4 regions of the Streptomyces sp. NPDC087844 genome follow, and region 1 is predicted to be linked to each of the others. Evidence: riboswitches for the same ligand, from Rfam matches in the RefSeq annotation. Region 1 holds a riboswitch; each other region holds the start of a gene.

Region 1 (4,005 bases):
CACGGGTTTGCACGTACGGGGCCGGGAGCCGTTGTTTTCCTGCGCGTGGCGTATCGATTTCCGCCCGCTTCCGCGCGCACGAAAATGACGTGCCCGACAATTTCAGGCACGCGGAAGAAAAGGGCACCAGAAATAGGACCCCGCCGAATATCCCTCTTTGTATACGGCTCTTCTGTTAATGCCGCGGGCCCGCCGTGTTTACGGGATGTTGCGAAGTCCTCACACGCTCGGCGCGGCCACCGCCGGGGAACCGCAGCCGGTGGGCGGACGTCGCCCGCTCCGTGTGCAGCGCCGTGATCGTCCTCGCCCGGTCGCTGTCACCGCGGGCCACCGCGTCCACGATGGCCCCGTGCTCGGTCCAGGACTCGGCGGGGTGCGCGGACGCCTCGACCGAGTACATCCAGGCGATCTTGTGCCGCAGCTGGCCGAGCGTCGAGGTCAGCGCCGGGCTGCCCGAGGACTGCGCGAGCGTCTCGTGGAACCAGCCGCCGAGCGAGCGCAGATCCTCGCTGTTGCCCCGCCTCGCCCGCTCCTGACCGAGCCTGACCAGGCCGCGCAGCACCTTGAGATGGGCCTCGGTGCGCCGCTGGGCGGCACGGGCGGCGCCCAGTGGCTCCAGCAGCACGCGCATCTCCAGGAGGTCGGCGGCCTCCTGCTCCGTGGGTTCCGCGACGCACGCGCCCGCGTGCCGACGGGTGACCACGAAGCCCTCCGCCTCCAGGGTGCGCAGCGCCTCGCGCACGGGAACCCGCGAGACGCCGTAGCGGCGCGCGAGCAGTTCTTCGGTGAGCCGGCTGCCGCGCTCGTAGACACCCGCGACGATGTCGTCCCGGATCGCCGTGCATACCGAGCGCGCGGGAATACGCATGACCGGACCTCCGCCTTAATCCCCGCGAAACGCGGTCGATTGACGCTTGTTCGGTGACTCTATTGCAGAGAACGGGAAATTCCGAAGGCAGCCGGGAATCCATGGATATTTTTTGGACACACCGCGCTTGTGAACAGGCAGTCGTCCGGTGCGAAAGTGACCGGAAGCCGTCCGAAGGCGCGAAGGCCCCGGCTCGGTGAGCCGGGGCCGGGGCCTTCGACGGAGGCTGCCGTGCGGCAGTGCGGTGCCGTGCGGCAGTGCGGTGCGGTGCGGGGTGCCGTGCGGTCAGACGTTCACGCCGTGCCCGCGAAGGTACGCGACGGGGTCCATGTCGGATCCGTACTCCGCGGTCGTCCGCGCCTCGAAGTGCAGGTGCGCCCCCGTGACGTTGCCGGTCGCCCCGGAGAGGGCTATCTGCTGTCCCGGAGTGACCGTCTGGCCGACCGAGACACCGATGGACGAGAGATGCCCGTACTGGGTGTACGTGCCGTCAACCATCTTGATGACGACCTGGTTGCCGTAGGAGCCGCCCCAGCCTGCCTCCACGACGGTGCCGGAGCCCACCGCGTGCACGGCGGTACCACTGGCGGCGTGGAAGTCGATGCCGGTGTGGCTGCCGGAGGACCAGACGCCGCCACCGGCCTGGTAGGAGGTGGAGACGTACGAGCCGGTGATCGGCGCGGTGTAGGCGTTGAGGCGCTTGCGCTCGGCCTCGCGGGCCGCACGGACCTTGGCCTCGCGCTCCTCCTCGGCCTTCGCCTTGGCCTTGGCCGCGGCTTCCGCCGCACGCTTCTCAGCGGCGGCCTCGGCCTTCTCGCGGGCGGCGGCCTGCTCGGCGGCCTGGCGCTGGGCGGCGGCCTGCGCGTCGATCTCGTGGGCGACCAGGTCGTCCATGGTGACGGCCTTGAGGGGACCTGTCTGCTCGATCTCGCTCTCGGCGGCGAACGCCGGGGCGGCCAGCGTGCCCACGACACCGGTGGTGGCCAGGGCGGCGACGCCGACGGTCCTGCGGGTGGTGCGCGTCATGCGGCTGGGAAGACGGTGCTTCCCTGTGGCGCGGGTGAACGCCATGAAGTGGCTGGTCCTTTCCTTCCTTCTCGCCTACCGGGTTAGCTGACGGGTTCGGAGCAGGAAGGTCTCCTACGGACCCCCTTCGGGAAGGGCGTCCGATTCACCCCAGGGACATGGGTCCCCGGCTCCCCTGGCTCGCGCCGTACGGGGACTCGGCGATGACTGTCCGGTGCCGCGGACGCGGCGCAGTGCCTGACGAACAGCCGGACCGACGCTAAGCGGCGCCTCTTTCAATAGACAAACGGATCACCATTTTTGTAGCGCACGCCACAGGGCAGACAGGCAACTTCCCTGCAATACGGACACACCGTGGGCGTAGAAGGACAGGAAAGGGCCCGGGTGACTCGTCCAGCCACCCGGGCCCCGGCCGTGACAGGTCCTGCTCGATCTCAGGCCCTGCCCGGTCACCGATCCCTACTCGGCTCGCACGACGCTGACTTCGCCGACGCCGAGGGCCCTGACGGGCTCCTCGATCTGCGCCGCGTCACCGACGAGGACGGTCACCAGACGGTCCACCGGGAACGCGTTCACGGCTGCCGCGGTGGCCTCCACGGTGCCGGTCGCGGCGAGCTGCTTGTACAGCGTCGCCTGGAAGTCGTCCGGCAGATGCTGTTCGACCTGGTCGGCGAGCGTGCCCGCGACGGCGCCCGCGGTCTCGTACTTCAGGGGCGCCACACCCACCAGGTTCTGCACGGCGACATCGCGCTCGGCGTCCGTCAGGCCCTCGGCTGCGAGGGTGCGCAGCACCTTCCACAGGTCGTCGAGCGCCGGGCCGGTGTTCGGGGTGTCCACGGAGCCGCTGATGGCGAGCATCGAGACGCCCGTCCCGTCCGGAGCGGAGCGCAGCACCTGGCCGAACGCCCGCACACCGTAGGTGTATCCCTTCTCCTCGCGCAGGACACGGTCCAGGCGCGAGGTGAGGGTGCCACCGAGGCAGTACGTGCCGAGCACCTGGGCGGGCCACACGCGGTCGTGCCGGTCCGCGCCGACGCGGCCGATGAGCAGCTGCGTCTGGACGGCTCCGGGCCGGTCGACGATGATCACGCGGCCGGTGTCGTCGGCGGTCACCGAGGGCACGGGGCGCGCCTGGGCCTGCGATCCGGTCCAGGCACCGAGCGTGTCCCCGAGCAGCGCGTCGAGGTCGACGTCCGTGAGGTCGCCGACGACGACCGCGGTGGCCGTGGCGGGGCGCACGTGCTTCTCGTAGAAGGCGCGGACGGCCGCCGAGTCGATCGCGGTGACCGTCTCCTCGGTGCCCTGGCGCGGACGCGACATCCGCAAGTCCGCCGGGAAGAGCTGCCGGGACAGCTCCTTGGCGGCCCGCCGGGCCGGGTTGGCGCTCTCGTGCGGGATCTCGTCGAGCCGGTTGCGCACCAGCCGCTCGATCTCGCCGTCCTCGAAGGCGGGTGCCCTGAGGGCGTCGGCGAGCAGGCCGAGCGCCTTGGGCAGGCGGGAGACGGGGACTTCGAGGCTGAGCCGTACGCCGGGGTGGTCCGCGTGGGCGTCGAGCGTGGCGCCGCAGCGCTCCAGCTCGGCGGCGAACTCCTCGGCCGAGTGCTTGTCGGTGCCCTCCGAGAAGGCCCGCGCCATGATCGTGGCGATGCCGTCGAGGCCCTTGGGCTCGGCCTCCAGCGGGGCGTCCAGGAGGATCTCCACCGCGACGACCTGCTGGCCGGGGCGGTGGCAGCGCAACAGCGTCAGGCCGTTGCCGAGGGTGCCGCGCTCGGGCGCCGGGAAGGCCCAGGGCCTGGCCTCGCCGGCCTGGGGCTGCGGGTGGAACTCCATCGTGGCGAGCTCGGTCACTTGGCCGCCTCCTCGTCGGTGTTGTCGGCGGCGCCGCCGCCGGCCTCGGCGGCGTCGGTCTCTTCGGGCGCGTCGGTCTCGTCCGGGGCGAGCGGCTCGTAGACCAGCACCGCGCGGTTGTCAGGGCGCAGACGGGCCTTGGCGACCTCCTGGACCTCCTCCGCGGTGATGTCGAGAACGCGCTGCACGGCGGTCAGGGCGAGCTGGGGGTCGCCGAACAGGACCGCGTAGCGGCACAGTTCGTCGGCGCGGCCCGCGACCGT
Region 2 (4,005 bases), on a different contig from region 1:
CTTCCTTCAGGAGACGCTGCGCTGGTGGGACCACTGGCTGAAGGACACCGAAACCGGAGTCGGCACCGGCTCCGGCACCGGCACCGGCACCGGCACCGGGGTGATGTCCGAACCGCTCCTGCGCTCGTACGTCAGCGACTCGCACCCTCCCGCGACGGTGTACCCGGTGCTGCCCGGCCGCTGGGTCGGTGACCCCGCCTGGCCCTCTCCCCTGGTCGCCCACGTCCCGTACGCGCTCCAGGGTGCTCCTGTGGTGGTGCGCTCCCCCCAGCACACCGGGCTGGACGCCGGCCGCTTCTTCCCCTTCGGCAACGAGGCGGACCTGCCGCCGGACCAGCGGGAGGAGGACGCGCGGTCGGTGTGCTTCGAGTTCGACGTCCAGGAAGAGACCTGGGTACTGGGCCGCCCGCGCGTGCGCCTGAGGCTCACCTCGCCGGTGATGCGTGGACAAGTAGTGGCCCGTCTGTGCGACGTGGCCCCCGACGGCTCCTCGACCCTGGTCACCCGAGGCGTCCTGAACCTGACAGCCCGTCACGGTCGTGACCAGGTGGTTCTCTGGAAACCGGGCTCTACGGAGGAGGTGCTTTTCGAGCTGAACGGCATCGGCCACGCCTTCCCTCCGGGCCATCGCATCCGGCTCGCGGTCTCCTCCGCGTACTGGCCGTGGATCTGGCCCCAGCCTGGCTCGGAGGCGGGCTTCACCCTCACTCCGTCGGGGAGCGCGCTGGAACTCCCGCTCCGCGCACAGGAGTCGGACCCCTCCATCGTGTTCGAGGAACCGGAACAGTCGGCTCCGCTGGGCGTGAACTTCCCCGCCACACTGGACGAGCCGCGCCCAGAACGCCTCGTGGTCCGCGATGTGGCCAAGGGTGAATGGCGCCTGGAAGTCGATCCGCGGTACGGCGGCACCCGCGTCTATCCGGACGGCCTCGAATTCACCGAGGACGCGTTGGAGACGTACACGATCAATGAGTCCGACCCGTTGTCGGCACGCACGCGGTCCGACTGGTCCGTCCGGCTGCACCGGCCGGACATGCCGTGGGACGCGAGCGTCGAGACGCGCTCCGAAATCAGTTGCGACGAGACGGACTTCATCACGGCGAACGAAGTGATCTGCAAGGACGGCGACGAAGTGGTGTTCCACCGCACCTGGGAGAAACGCATTCCGCGCACGGCGGGATGAGTCGGGACGGGTTCGCGTACTCCTGCAACCACCCACGGCGACCGGTACCCGGCATCCGGTATCCGGCTACCCGGCATCCGACATGGCGGCACTCGCAGAACGCTGCGTATCACCTTTTTTATGGACATCGGGCACCGGTGCCAGTGAATTGGGTCACGCCCACCCGAAGTGATCGTTTTGTCGAGCCGGTCGATTTCCCTTTACAGAAGCCAAGTTGAACTTTGCCTTCCGTTTTGATCAAGCGATATTCGTCCGACAAGGCAGTTCATGGCCGTCGCTGTGCGAATTCGGGGCTTGTTCACAACATGTGCTCTCGCATACGTTCACGTCACTCCGGACGGAACGCCTAATCCTGCCGCCGCCCGGAAATCCCAGTCACCCATTCACTCGCGTACGGCAGGAGCGGGGGACCCAGGTAAGCCGCCGGTCCGGATATCGGAACGGCTAGGGGTCAAGTCGCGCCCACCACGCGGCCGGGCATCTCCCGCCCGAACCCGACAGCTCACCTCGCAGGCGCCGGAGAGGAATTCGCCATGCCCGCACGAGGCAAGCACCGCCGCCCCAGAAACAGCGCCCTCACCCGTGGCATCGTCGCCGCCGGGACGGGCGGAGCCGCACTCGCGCTCCCCCTCGTGGGGGCCACCGGCGCCCAGGCCGCCCCGAACGCGGTCCCGCAGGTCTCGCTGGTCACCTACAAGGTGGTCGAGGGCGACACCCTGACCAAGATCGCCAAGTCGCACACCACGGGCGACTGGAAGAAGCTCTACAAGGCCAACCGCGCGGTCATCGGCGACGACCCGGCGGTCATCCGGCCGGGCCTCAAGCTCACCGTGGGCACGAAGAACGGCCAGACCTCGGCCAAGACCGCCAAGACCGCCAAGGCAGCCACGACGTCCAAGGCGTCCACGGCCTCCGCCGTCACCCCGGCCTCCGCGACGACCTACACGGACGACCTCGACGGCTGGATCAAGCAGTCCCTGGACGTCATGGCCCAGCAGGGCATACCGGGCACCTACGACGGCATCTACCGCAACATCATCCGCGAGTCGTCGGGCAATCCGCAGGCCATGAACAACTGGGACTCCAACGCGGTCGCCGGTACGCCGTCGAAGGGGCTTCTGCAGGTCATCGACCCGACCTTCTCGGCGTACCACGTGACCGGTACGTCGCTGGACCCGTTCGACCCGGTCGCCAACATCACGGCGGCGTGCAACTACGCCGCCGCGCGCTACGGCTCGATCGACAACGTCTTCGGCGCCTACTGACCGACCCGTCGGCCGACCCGGGGGCCCGTCCCCCGGTCGGTCCGGTCGGTCCGGTCGGTCCGGTCGGTCCGGTCGGTCCGGTCGGTCCGGTCGGTGGGGAACATGCGCTCCAGGACCACCGCGATACCGTCGTCCTCGTTCGAGAGAGTGATCTCGTCGGCCACGGACTTGAGTTCGGGATGCGCGTTGGCCATCGCGACCCCGCGCGCGGCCCAGTCGAACATGGGGATGTCGTTCGGCATGTCTCCGAAGGCGATGGTCTGCGCCGACGTGAGGCCCAGCCGGGCGGCGGCGAGCGCGAGGCCCGTCGCCTTCGTGATGCCGCATGGCTGGAGTTCGACGGTGCCGGGCCCTGACATCGTCACGGTGGCGAGGGAACCGACCGCTCCACGGGCGGCGGACGCCAACTCGTCGTCGGAGAGCAGGGGATGACGCAGCAGCACCTTGCTGATGGGCTGATTCCAGAGGTCGTCGCGCCGCAGCACCCGTACCGCCGGAAGCGTCGGGTGGGGCATCTCGTAACCCGGCTCGATGAGCGTGAGACCGTCGACCCCGTCCTGGTCGACGGCCGCGTACACCTCGCCGACCTCCGCCTCGATCTTGCCGAGAGCCACCTCGGCCAGCTCTCGTTCGAGCGTGACGGACCACACCATGCGGTCCGCGCCGGCGTCGTACAACTGCGCGCCCTGTCCGCACACCGCGAGACCCTGGCTGCCGAGTTCGTCCAGCAGCGGCCGTACGCGCGGGGCGGGGCGCCCCGTCACCACGAGGTGTCGGGCGCCTGCCCCGACCGCCATCGCCAGCGCCGCGCGCGACCGGTCCGAGAAGGTGTCGTCGCCGCGCAGCAGCGTCCCGTCCAGGTCAGTGGCGATGAGTGAATATGCAATCGGTGGGGCCATGATCAGAGAATACGGATCGAATCCCCCAGCGACTCGACGGGAACCGGACGTCGTCCGGCACCTCGACCACCCCACGCGTCATCGCAGGCCCCTGCAGACCCCTGGAGTTCAGGCCGATCCCATGACATATCGGCCACTCCGCCGACCCGATTCACGCCCCCTTCCCGACCGCCCGCGTGCGCCCGCGCGCTCCCACCGAGTGCGTTCGCGCCCCCGAGTTCAGCGGTGCCGTGCCGCCGGATGCCGAACCAGCCGTGGCGGGGCGAACGCCGTCCCGCACACGAACCGCATCACCGGACCGTACGAGCCGGCCGTGCCGCAGCTCATGGCCGAGTAAGTCCGTCGCGGCGGGGTCGACGCGGTAGCCGGTGGCGGTGACGATGCGGTCCGCGCACAGTTCTCGACGCGGCCACCGAAGGTCCGGACGGTGCGGGTCCGGACGGTGCGGGTCGGCCGCTCGGCCGCTTCCTTGGTGGCGCGGGCGAGGGAGTGGCCGCCTCCCGAGGGCAGATGACGGTACGGGCGCGGGTGGTAGGTGAGGGCCCACAACGACCAGGTCCGGCCGAAGGGTGACCCGGCCTGCAGCAATGGCTGCTGCCACGGGGGCGCGCCGAAGTCGACAGACCCCTTTCCGCGCGCCACCACGCGCACCTGTGCG
Region 3 (4,005 bases), on a different contig from region 1:
ATGCGGGCGTCCGGTTAGGGTCCGGGCTCATGGACGTACTCATTCATGTCTTCGTCGCCCTGCACATCATCGGCATCGCCTCCCTGCTGGGCGGCTTCCTCACCCAGCTGAAGGCCATGGGCGGCGGCACGGCCCGCTTCACCCCCGCCATGCTCCACGGCGCGCTGACCATGCTGGTCACCGGCGCGGTCCTGGTCGGCCTCAACCAGGCCGACGACCAGACCGTCAACAACATCAAGATCGGCGTGAAGCTGGCGCTACTGGTCGTGATCCTCGGCCTCGTCTACGTGAAACGCGACGACGAGAAGGTGGAGAAGGGCCTGTTCGCCCTGGTGGGCGGGCTGACCACGGTGAACGTCTTCATCGCGGTGCTCTGGACCTGAGCGACCGACCCGGAATCCGACCCGGAATCCGACCCGGAACACGGACGGGGTACGCGGACGGGGTACGCGGACGGGGTACGCGGACGGGGTACGCGGACGGGGTACGGCACACACGTGCCGTACCCCGTCCGGATGCGGGTGGGCCCCTAGCCCGGCCGTACCACGCTGTGGACCGGCATGTAGTAGATCGACTCCTCGCGGACGTAGGCACCCGGCTTCGGGGCGTGGATCATCATGCCGTCGCCGATGTAGATGCCGACGTGGCTGATGTCGTCGTAGAAGAAGACCAGGTCGCCGGGCTGGGCGTTGTCCACGGAGACGGTCGTGCCGGTCTCGACCTGGTCCCATGTGGTGCGCGGGAGGGTCACTCCGGCGGCCTTCCAGGCGGCCTGGGTCAGACCGGAGCAGTCGTACGAACCAGGACCGCTGGCGCCCCAGACGTACGGCTTGCCGATCTGGGCGCGGGCGAAGGCGAGCGCCTTGGCCGCCTTGGTGGAGGAGGCGGAGTCCGATCCCGGCACGCTCCCGGTGCCGGTGCCGGTGCCGGTGCCGGTGCCCGCGCCCGTTCCGGCGGCGGCCCCGGTGCCCTGCGTCGCCGCCTCCTGGCGCCGGCGCTCCGCGTCGGCTGCCTGCTGCCGCGCCAGCTCGTCCGCCTTGCGCCGGGCCTTTTCCTGCTTCTCCCGCTCGATCGCGGCGAGGCGGACCTTGTCCTCGGCGGTCAGCTTCGAGAGGAGCTCGCGCGCCTCGGCGAGCTTTCGCTGAACGTCCGCCTTGGACGTCTTCAGCGTGCTCTGCGTCGTGGTGAGCGTCTCCAGACCCTCGGAGGCCTCCTGCCGCCTCTTCGACGTGGTGGCCCGCTGGGTGACGTACTCGTCGACGGCCTGCTGCTGGCGGGCGGTCAGCCGGTTCATCAGCTGGGTCTGGTCGAAGTAGTCCTGCGGGTTGTCCGCGAGGAGGAGAGAGGCCGTGTCGGGGGCGGACGCTCCCGTGCGGTACTGCGCCGCGGCGAACGTCCCCAGCGCCTCGCGCGCGGTGTTGAGCTTCTCCGTACGCTGCGCCACGTCGTCGAGGAGCGTGGCGACGCGCTTGCGTTGCTTGGTGGTCTTCTCCTTGGCCGCGTTGTACTTCTCGGTGGCCGTGCCAGCCTGCTGGTAGAGGTCGTCGATCTTCTTCTGGACTTCCTCCGTGCTGGGCGTGGGCTCCGCGGCAGGCGAGGCGTCCGCCGTCTGGGAGAGCAGGGCCACCGAGGTCAGGGCCGCGGTGGCGAGGGCCGGCGTCCGTACGCCCAAGGGGCTGGGGGGCCGCGACTTGCGGTGTGGCGCCACGAGGGCGTCTCCTTCCGTCATCCGCCTACCGAGTTAGCTGTCGGGTTCGGGCGAATGCTTCGGAAGGTTTGCCCTACGGTCCTTGTCCCGCGAGGGAGTCGGACCGATTCACCCCAGGATCGGTTGGGTCCCCGGTTCCGGAGGCCGCGAGGGCATGCCGGATTCGGCGGAGCCCGCTCGGCCCGGCGTTGTTCGCCGGTGCGGGTCGAGCGGTCTACGCGAAAGTTAGCCAATACGTGTGGCACCTGTGAAGTTTGATGTGCGATATGCCCGATACATTTTCGTGACCTGGGCCACGGATGCCGTCCGCTGACGTCAATTGGTCGTGATCTGCTCCGAGTTGTCCCTGAGGGGCGCGGGAGCGCGGTGGCCGGGTCGCGGAGCGGCGCCCGCGCCGACGGGCCGGTTCCGGCCGCCTCGGTCATTACCTCAGGCAGGTGGTGTGCCGGTGCGCCCTGTCTCCGCACGGCTATACGGAAATCATCCATACGCGGTTCGGGTGCGGGGCGAAGTGGCGCCCTGCAGCGGTAGCGCCGGGCGCGACACGACACGGCGCGGCGCGACACAGCACGACAGGGCGCGACACGACACGGCACGACGGGGCGCGACGGGGCACGGCGCGGCACGCCAAGACACCGTCATGGTCGCCGTGTGTAGTGACGCACTCATTACGGGTGAGGGTCCCCCTCGGCCGCCCGGCCCGGATTCCGCCGAGTTTCCGGGGTGGCGGCCGGGTGTCAGTGGGGGCGCCTAGACTCGGAGAGCGATGAGCAGCCTCTTTGATGACAGCTTCCTGGCGGACCTCAAGCCCTCCCGGGCCCACGAGGAAGAGCCCCCGCCGCCGCCCGAGGACGAGGCGCCGGACCACGGTCCGGACGACCTGTTCGGCGGGCGCTTCGACGTGCCCGCGAGCCGATGGGGGTCCCCCCGGTCGAGCGGGGTCGAGACCGGGGGAGGCTATTACCGCGACGGCGCCCCTCGGCCGCTCATGGACCCGGCCACGCTCCTGGACGGGCTGAACGAGAACCAGCGCGCCGCGGTGGTCCACCATGGCTCACCCCTGCTCATCGTGGCCGGCGCCGGTTCCGGCAAGACCCGTGTGCTCACCCACCGCATCGCCCACCTGCTGGGCGAGCGCAAGGTGCACCCCGGCCAGATCCTCGCGATCACCTTCACGAACAAGGCCGCGGGCGAGATGAAGGAGCGCGTCGAGCAGCTCGTGGGCCCGCGGGCCCACGCGATGTGGGTCATGACCTTCCACAGCGCCTGCGTGCGGATCCTGCGCAGGGAGAGCAAGAAGCTCGGCTTCACGTCGTCCTTCTCGATCTACGACGCCGCCGACAGCATGCGGCTCATGGCCCTGGTCTGCCGTGACCTGGATCTCGATCCCAAGCGCTTCCCGCCGAAGTCCTTCAGCGCCAAGATCTCGAACCTGAAGAACGAGCTGATCGACGAGGAGGACTTCGCCGCCCAGGCCTCCGACGGCTTCGAGAAGACCGCCGCCCAGGCCTACGCGATGTACCAGTCGCGGCTGCGCGAGGCGAACGCGCTGGACTTCGACGACCTGATCATGACGACGGTCAACCTCCTCCGCGCCTTCCCCGACGTCGCCGAGCACTACCGCCGCCGCTTCCGGCATGTCCTCGTGGACGAGTACCAGGACACGAACCACGCGCAGTACTCCCTCGTCCGGGAGCTCGTCGGCAGCGCCACGGACCCCGTCGCGCACCCTGAGGACGTACCGCCGGGGGAGGGCGACCTCCCGCCGGCCGAGCTGTGCGTCGTCGGTGACGCGGACCAGTCGATCTACGCCTTCCGCGGCGCGACCATCCGTAACATCCTCCAGTTCGAGGAGGACTACCCGAACGCGACGACGATCATGCTGGAGCAGAACTACCGCTCCACGCAGACGATCCTGACCGCCGCCAACGCGGTCATCGAGCGCAACGAATCGCGCCGCCCGAAGAACCTGTGGACGAACGCGGGCGCGGGCGCGCGCATCACGGGCTATGTCGCCGACACCGAGCACGACGAGGCGCAGTTCGTCGCCGAAGAGATAGACCGTCTCACCGACGCGGGCGACGCGAAGGCCGGCGACGTCGCCGTCTTCTACCGTACGAACGCCCAGTCCCGTGTCTTCGAAGAGATCTTCATCCGGGTCGGCCTGCCCTACAAGGTCGTCGGCGGCGTCCGCTTCTACGAGCGCAAAGAGGTTCGGGACGTCCTCGCGTACCTGCGGGTGCTCGCGAACCCCGAGGACTCCGTACCGCTGCGCCGCATCCTGAACGTGCCCAAGC
Region 4 (4,005 bases), on a different contig from region 1:
GCGCGTCCACCCTGCCGTCGTGCGCCCCGCCCACCGCGGCCCGCGTCACCTCGCGGGCGTACTCCGGCGTCTGGAGGAGGCCGGGGACCACGGAGTTCTCCAGCGTGCGCATGGCACCCGCCTGCGACTCCAGACTGATGAAATCGCTGTACGTCGCAGGCAGGAGGCCCCGATAGGCGTGCCACCAGTGGTGCCGGCCGTCGTCGTCCGAGCCGGCCAGCACGACGAGTAACTCGTGCAGCTCCGGGTCCCGGACGTCGTACGCGTCCAGGAGCCGCCGCACGTCCGCGGGCTTGACCCCGCTGCGGCCGGTCTCGATCCGGCTCACCTTGGACTGATGCCAGCCCACGAGGCGGGCCGCCTCACCGCTCGTGAGGCCCGCGCGGGCGCGCAGGGCACGCAGTTCGGCGCCGAGCTTACGTCGGCGCACCGCGGGGCCGTACTGCATGGCCGTCTCCTTCCGACCGTCGCGCAAGCGCTATGGCGCCCGGCGTCACGCCGACGGTAGAGGACAAACCGGCTGACCGCCCAAATACGGTCGACGGTCGCAGAGTTCACCGCTTCGAGCGACAGATATATGCATATCTTGGTGGATCGGCACCACGAACGCCGAGGTAGTGGCACGCTGGCGCAAGCACCAGGCCGGGACCGTCTCGAAGTCATCCGCTTCGGTCGGGCCCCGGTCCCGTGGGAAAGGGACGACGTCGCATGGCAGACCACCAGGAAGCATCCGTCACTCTGCCGAGCGATCCCGCCTCGGTCTCCGCCGCCCGTACGTATGTCACCGACGTCCTGGCCACATGGGGACTGCCTTCCGACTCGGAGACCGCCGACACGGTCCGGCTCATCGTCTCCGAACTCGCCACGAACGCGGTACAGCACACCTTCGGACTGTCACCCACCTTCACGGTGGACATCGAACTCGACCGTGACGAACAGCTGCGCATCGGCGTGACCGACAGCCACCCGCGCTTCCCGAAACGGCTGCCCGCGGCCGTCCAGCAGGACAACGGCCGGGGCATGGTGATCATCCGCTGGCTGACCGCGGAGTCCGGTGGCAAGCTTTCGGTCCGGTCCACCAGGGAAGGCGGAAAGACCGTGTCGGTCACGCTGCCCTGGACGGTACCGGTGGAGCCGGTCTCGGCCGACTGACCGACGGCCCGTGACGGCGCCCTCAAGGGGCGCGGGGCAGTATCGACATGCGGCTCCGCCGCGTAAGCGCGACCAGCCACGACACGCCCGCCGACAAGATTTCAGACATTCACAAGATTTCAGACATTCAGCGGAGCGCTAGCCCTCATCGTCCGAGGTCTTGTCGACGGCCCGTTTCAGCAGGTATGGCAGGACCTCCCACAGACCGACGCAGAGGAGCAGAGTGGTCGCCCCGGCCACGATCCCCTCGGTCCGGTCCACCGCCACGTCCACGACGAGCAGCACGGAACCGGTGAGAGCGAGCGCGAGCACGGCCAGGCCGGCCTGCGCGAGCCGGGACGAGGCATTGACCACCAGCGGCTTGGCGCCCCGCTGGAACAGCCGCCGGTGCAGGGCGGCGGGGGCCGTGAAGAGTGCCGCCGCCAGGACCGAGAGCAGCAGGGTGACGACGTACGTGGTGCGCTGCACGGTGTCGAGGGACGGGAACCGCGGGGTGAAGGCGAGGGTGAGCAGGAAGGCGAAGAGGATCTGAACGCCCGTCTGGGTGACCCGCAGCTCCTGGAGGAGTTCGAGAAAGTTCCGGTCGGCGCGCTCAAGACGGGTCTCGTTGCGCCCCTCGTGGTGGTGCGGATCGGCCATAAGTGAACGAGTAACCATTCAGCCGCCGAAATCACGCGTCATGCCCGGGTCCCTCACGGGGCGGCCGTGGAGATCGCCACGGCCGCCCCGTGGGTGGATCACCTGACCCGGCCGTACCAGACGCTCTTCGTCCAGATCTTCTGGAGCTTCACCACATCCCCGGTCTTCGGCGAGTGCCAGATCCGTCCCTTCCCGGCGTAGATGCCCACGTGGTAGACGTTCCGGCCCGAGTGGAAGAAGACCAGGTCCCCCTGCTTGCGCTTCGAGGAGGAGACGTGGTTCGTCTTGTTGTACTGGGCCGCAGCCGTGCGGGGCAGCTTCTTGCCCGCCTTCTTGAACGAGTAGAGCGTGAGGCCGGAGCAGTCGAAGCGCTTGGGCCCCACGGCCCCGTACTTGTACGGGGCGCCCTTCTTGGAGGCCGCCACCTTGAGTGCCTTCGTCGCGGGAGTGGCCGCTTCCGCATCGGACGCGAAGCCAGGGGCCACTATGCCGCCGCCTACGGCGGCGATGGTGAGGACCGATGCGGTACCGGCCCTGCTGAACAGCGACGGGACACGATTGAGCGCAGTCATGCGCAACCCTTCGTCAGCCGCCTGTGAAGGATGACCTGTCGGATTCGGGCTGGCGAAGTTGCCCGGCCGCAGCTGCGGCTTCACCCCAAGGGCCACTCGGATCTCTCCGGCGGCCCGTCGTGCCTGGGTCCTCCACTCCTGCCGATGCACTTCTGTCGACCGGTCATCCGGGCAGCGGCAGGACTCGGCGTCCGCCCGGACCGCCCCGCCGCTTGTGGCGGGGGCTTGTCGTCGCAGGGATCTTGACGCACTGATGTCCCAAAAGCCGAGCGGAATCGGCGATTTGTGGTCTTACTCACCACTCACCCGTTCGGGTGGACAGCCCTTTCTGCGGGTGGGTGTCGAGAGCCTCAAGGACCCTCGCACCAGCACTGGAACAGTTGATTCCGCCTCGGACGTACGTGCGTTGCGCAACTCGCCGGGGCCTGGGGGAGCAGTTGCGACTACGCCGACCGGGGGTACGCCGTCTGGTGCGTTTCAACTCCGGTGCGGACGCTTCGTCAAGTGCGCGCGTGAGGCCGGACCGAGGGGTGTGGTGTTTGTCAGGTGTCGGTGTCGGTGTCAGGTGTCGGAGCTGGGCGGCAGGGCGACCCGGCTCGCCCTGCGCTCACCGTCGAGGACGCGCAGGGCCCGCGCCAGGGTTGCCGCGTGCAGCTCGTGTTCGCCCCGCTGGTGCATCAGGGTCAGGGCGTCGCGCAGCGCGGTGGCCCTGCCGACCAGTGCCTGGGCCGCGCGCAGTCCGCGGTAGGTGTCCCCGGAGTGTGCCGGGTTGATCCGGCCGAGGAGGTCGACCACCTCCAGATACCGGTCGATCAGCTCGGCTTCGGCCCGCGTCAGAGCCGGCAGCGGGGGCAACTCGGGTGGGAGCATCGGCGGATCACCCCGCGCCGGGTGCGTCGGACGGGCCGGATGTGCCGGACGGGCCGGGTGTGTCGGACGCGCCGAGGGCAGTCTTGCGGCTGGGGACGATCCGGTCGATCAGCCCGTACTCCAGCGCCTGGTGGGCGTCGAGGATCTTGTCCCGCTCGATGTCCGCGCCGATCCGCTCCCGGCTATGCCCCGTGTGCCGGGCGAGCATCTCCTCCAGGCGGGCGCGGGTGCGCAGCAGTTCGTCCGCCTGGATGGCGAGGTCGGACGCCTGTCCCTGAACCGGCTCGGACAGGAACGGCTGATGGAGCAGAACGCGGGCGCCCGGCAGCGCGTACCGCTTGCCCGGTGTGCCCGCCGCCAGCAGCACCGCGGCGGCCGACGCGGCCTGGCCCAGGCAGATGGTCTCCACCTCGCAGCTGACGAACCGCATCGTGTCGTAGACGGCCGCCATCGCGCTGAAGGAGCCGCCTGGGGAGTTGATGTAGAGCGAGATGGTCCGGTCGGGTGCCTGGTACTCAAGGTGCATGAACTGCGCCATCACGTCGTTCGCGGACGTGTCGTCGATCGGCGTCCCGAGAAAGACGATCCGTTCTTCGAGGAGCTTGGAGTACGGATCCATGGTCCGCGTCCCCGAACTGGTGCGCTCGGTGAACTCGGGCAGGACGTGGCGGGCGGACGGCCGAGCTGGCGGCTGAGCTGGCGGTCGGGTTGTTGAGCGGGTCACGACACACGCCTCCTCTGGGAGAGGTCCTGTAAAAAATGTACAGGACGT

Evidence for each region. A riboswitch is a leader RNA that binds a small molecule or an ion and turns the genes downstream of it on or off. The one in region 1 is predicted to bind cyclic di-AMP.
Region 2: linked by a shared signal. The riboswitch ahead of ACIOKD_RS16840 (transglycosylase SLT domain-containing protein) and the one ahead of ACIOKD_RS03250 (M23 family metallopeptidase) in region 1 are both predicted to bind cyclic di-AMP.
Region 3: linked by a shared signal. The riboswitch ahead of ACIOKD_RS04410 (NlpC/P60 family protein) and the one ahead of ACIOKD_RS03250 (M23 family metallopeptidase) in region 1 are both predicted to bind cyclic di-AMP.
Region 4: linked by a shared signal. The riboswitch ahead of ACIOKD_RS22735 (C40 family peptidase) and the one ahead of ACIOKD_RS03250 (M23 family metallopeptidase) in region 1 are both predicted to bind cyclic di-AMP.

The regions. Positions count from the first base shown of each region.
Region 1 covers NZ_JBIUVD010000001.1:809,060-813,064, forward strand. The annotation lists gene ACIOKD_RS03245 (GntR family transcriptional regulator) at 176-868, opposite strand; gene ACIOKD_RS03250 (M23 family metallopeptidase) at 1,154-1,939, opposite strand; cyclic di-AMP (ydaO/yuaA leader) riboswitch at 1,952-2,107, opposite strand; gene ACIOKD_RS03255 (M16 family metallopeptidase) at 2,354-3,742, opposite strand; gene ACIOKD_RS03260 (M16 family metallopeptidase) at 3,739-4,005, opposite strand, start outside.
Region 2 covers NZ_JBIUVD010000007.1:200,240-204,244, forward strand. The annotation lists gene ACIOKD_RS16835 (CocE/NonD family hydrolase) at 1-1,183, shown strand, start outside; cyclic di-AMP (ydaO/yuaA leader) riboswitch at 1,550-1,712, shown strand; gene ACIOKD_RS16840 (transglycosylase SLT domain-containing protein) at 1,717-2,448, shown strand; gene ACIOKD_RS16845 (HAD family hydrolase) at 2,442-3,347, opposite strand; gene ACIOKD_RS16850 (hypothetical protein) at 3,567-4,005, opposite strand, start outside.
Region 3 covers NZ_JBIUVD010000002.1:172,995-176,999, forward strand. The annotation lists gene ACIOKD_RS04405 (hypothetical protein) at 30-383, shown strand; gene ACIOKD_RS04410 (NlpC/P60 family protein) at 530-1,708, opposite strand; cyclic di-AMP (ydaO/yuaA leader) riboswitch at 1,715-1,887, opposite strand; gene pcrA (DNA helicase PcrA) at 2,475-4,005, shown strand, end outside.
Region 4 covers NZ_JBIUVD010000011.1:209,989-213,993, forward strand. The annotation lists gene ACIOKD_RS22720 (helix-turn-helix domain-containing protein) at 1-448, opposite strand, end outside; gene ACIOKD_RS22725 (ATP-binding protein) at 709-1,152, shown strand; gene ACIOKD_RS22730 (DUF6328 family protein) at 1,291-1,791, opposite strand; gene ACIOKD_RS22735 (C40 family peptidase) at 1,890-2,363, opposite strand; cyclic di-AMP (ydaO/yuaA leader) riboswitch at 2,367-2,553, opposite strand; gene ACIOKD_RS22740 (hypothetical protein) at 2,925-3,233, opposite strand; gene ACIOKD_RS22745 (ATP-dependent Clp protease proteolytic subunit) at 3,241-3,957, opposite strand.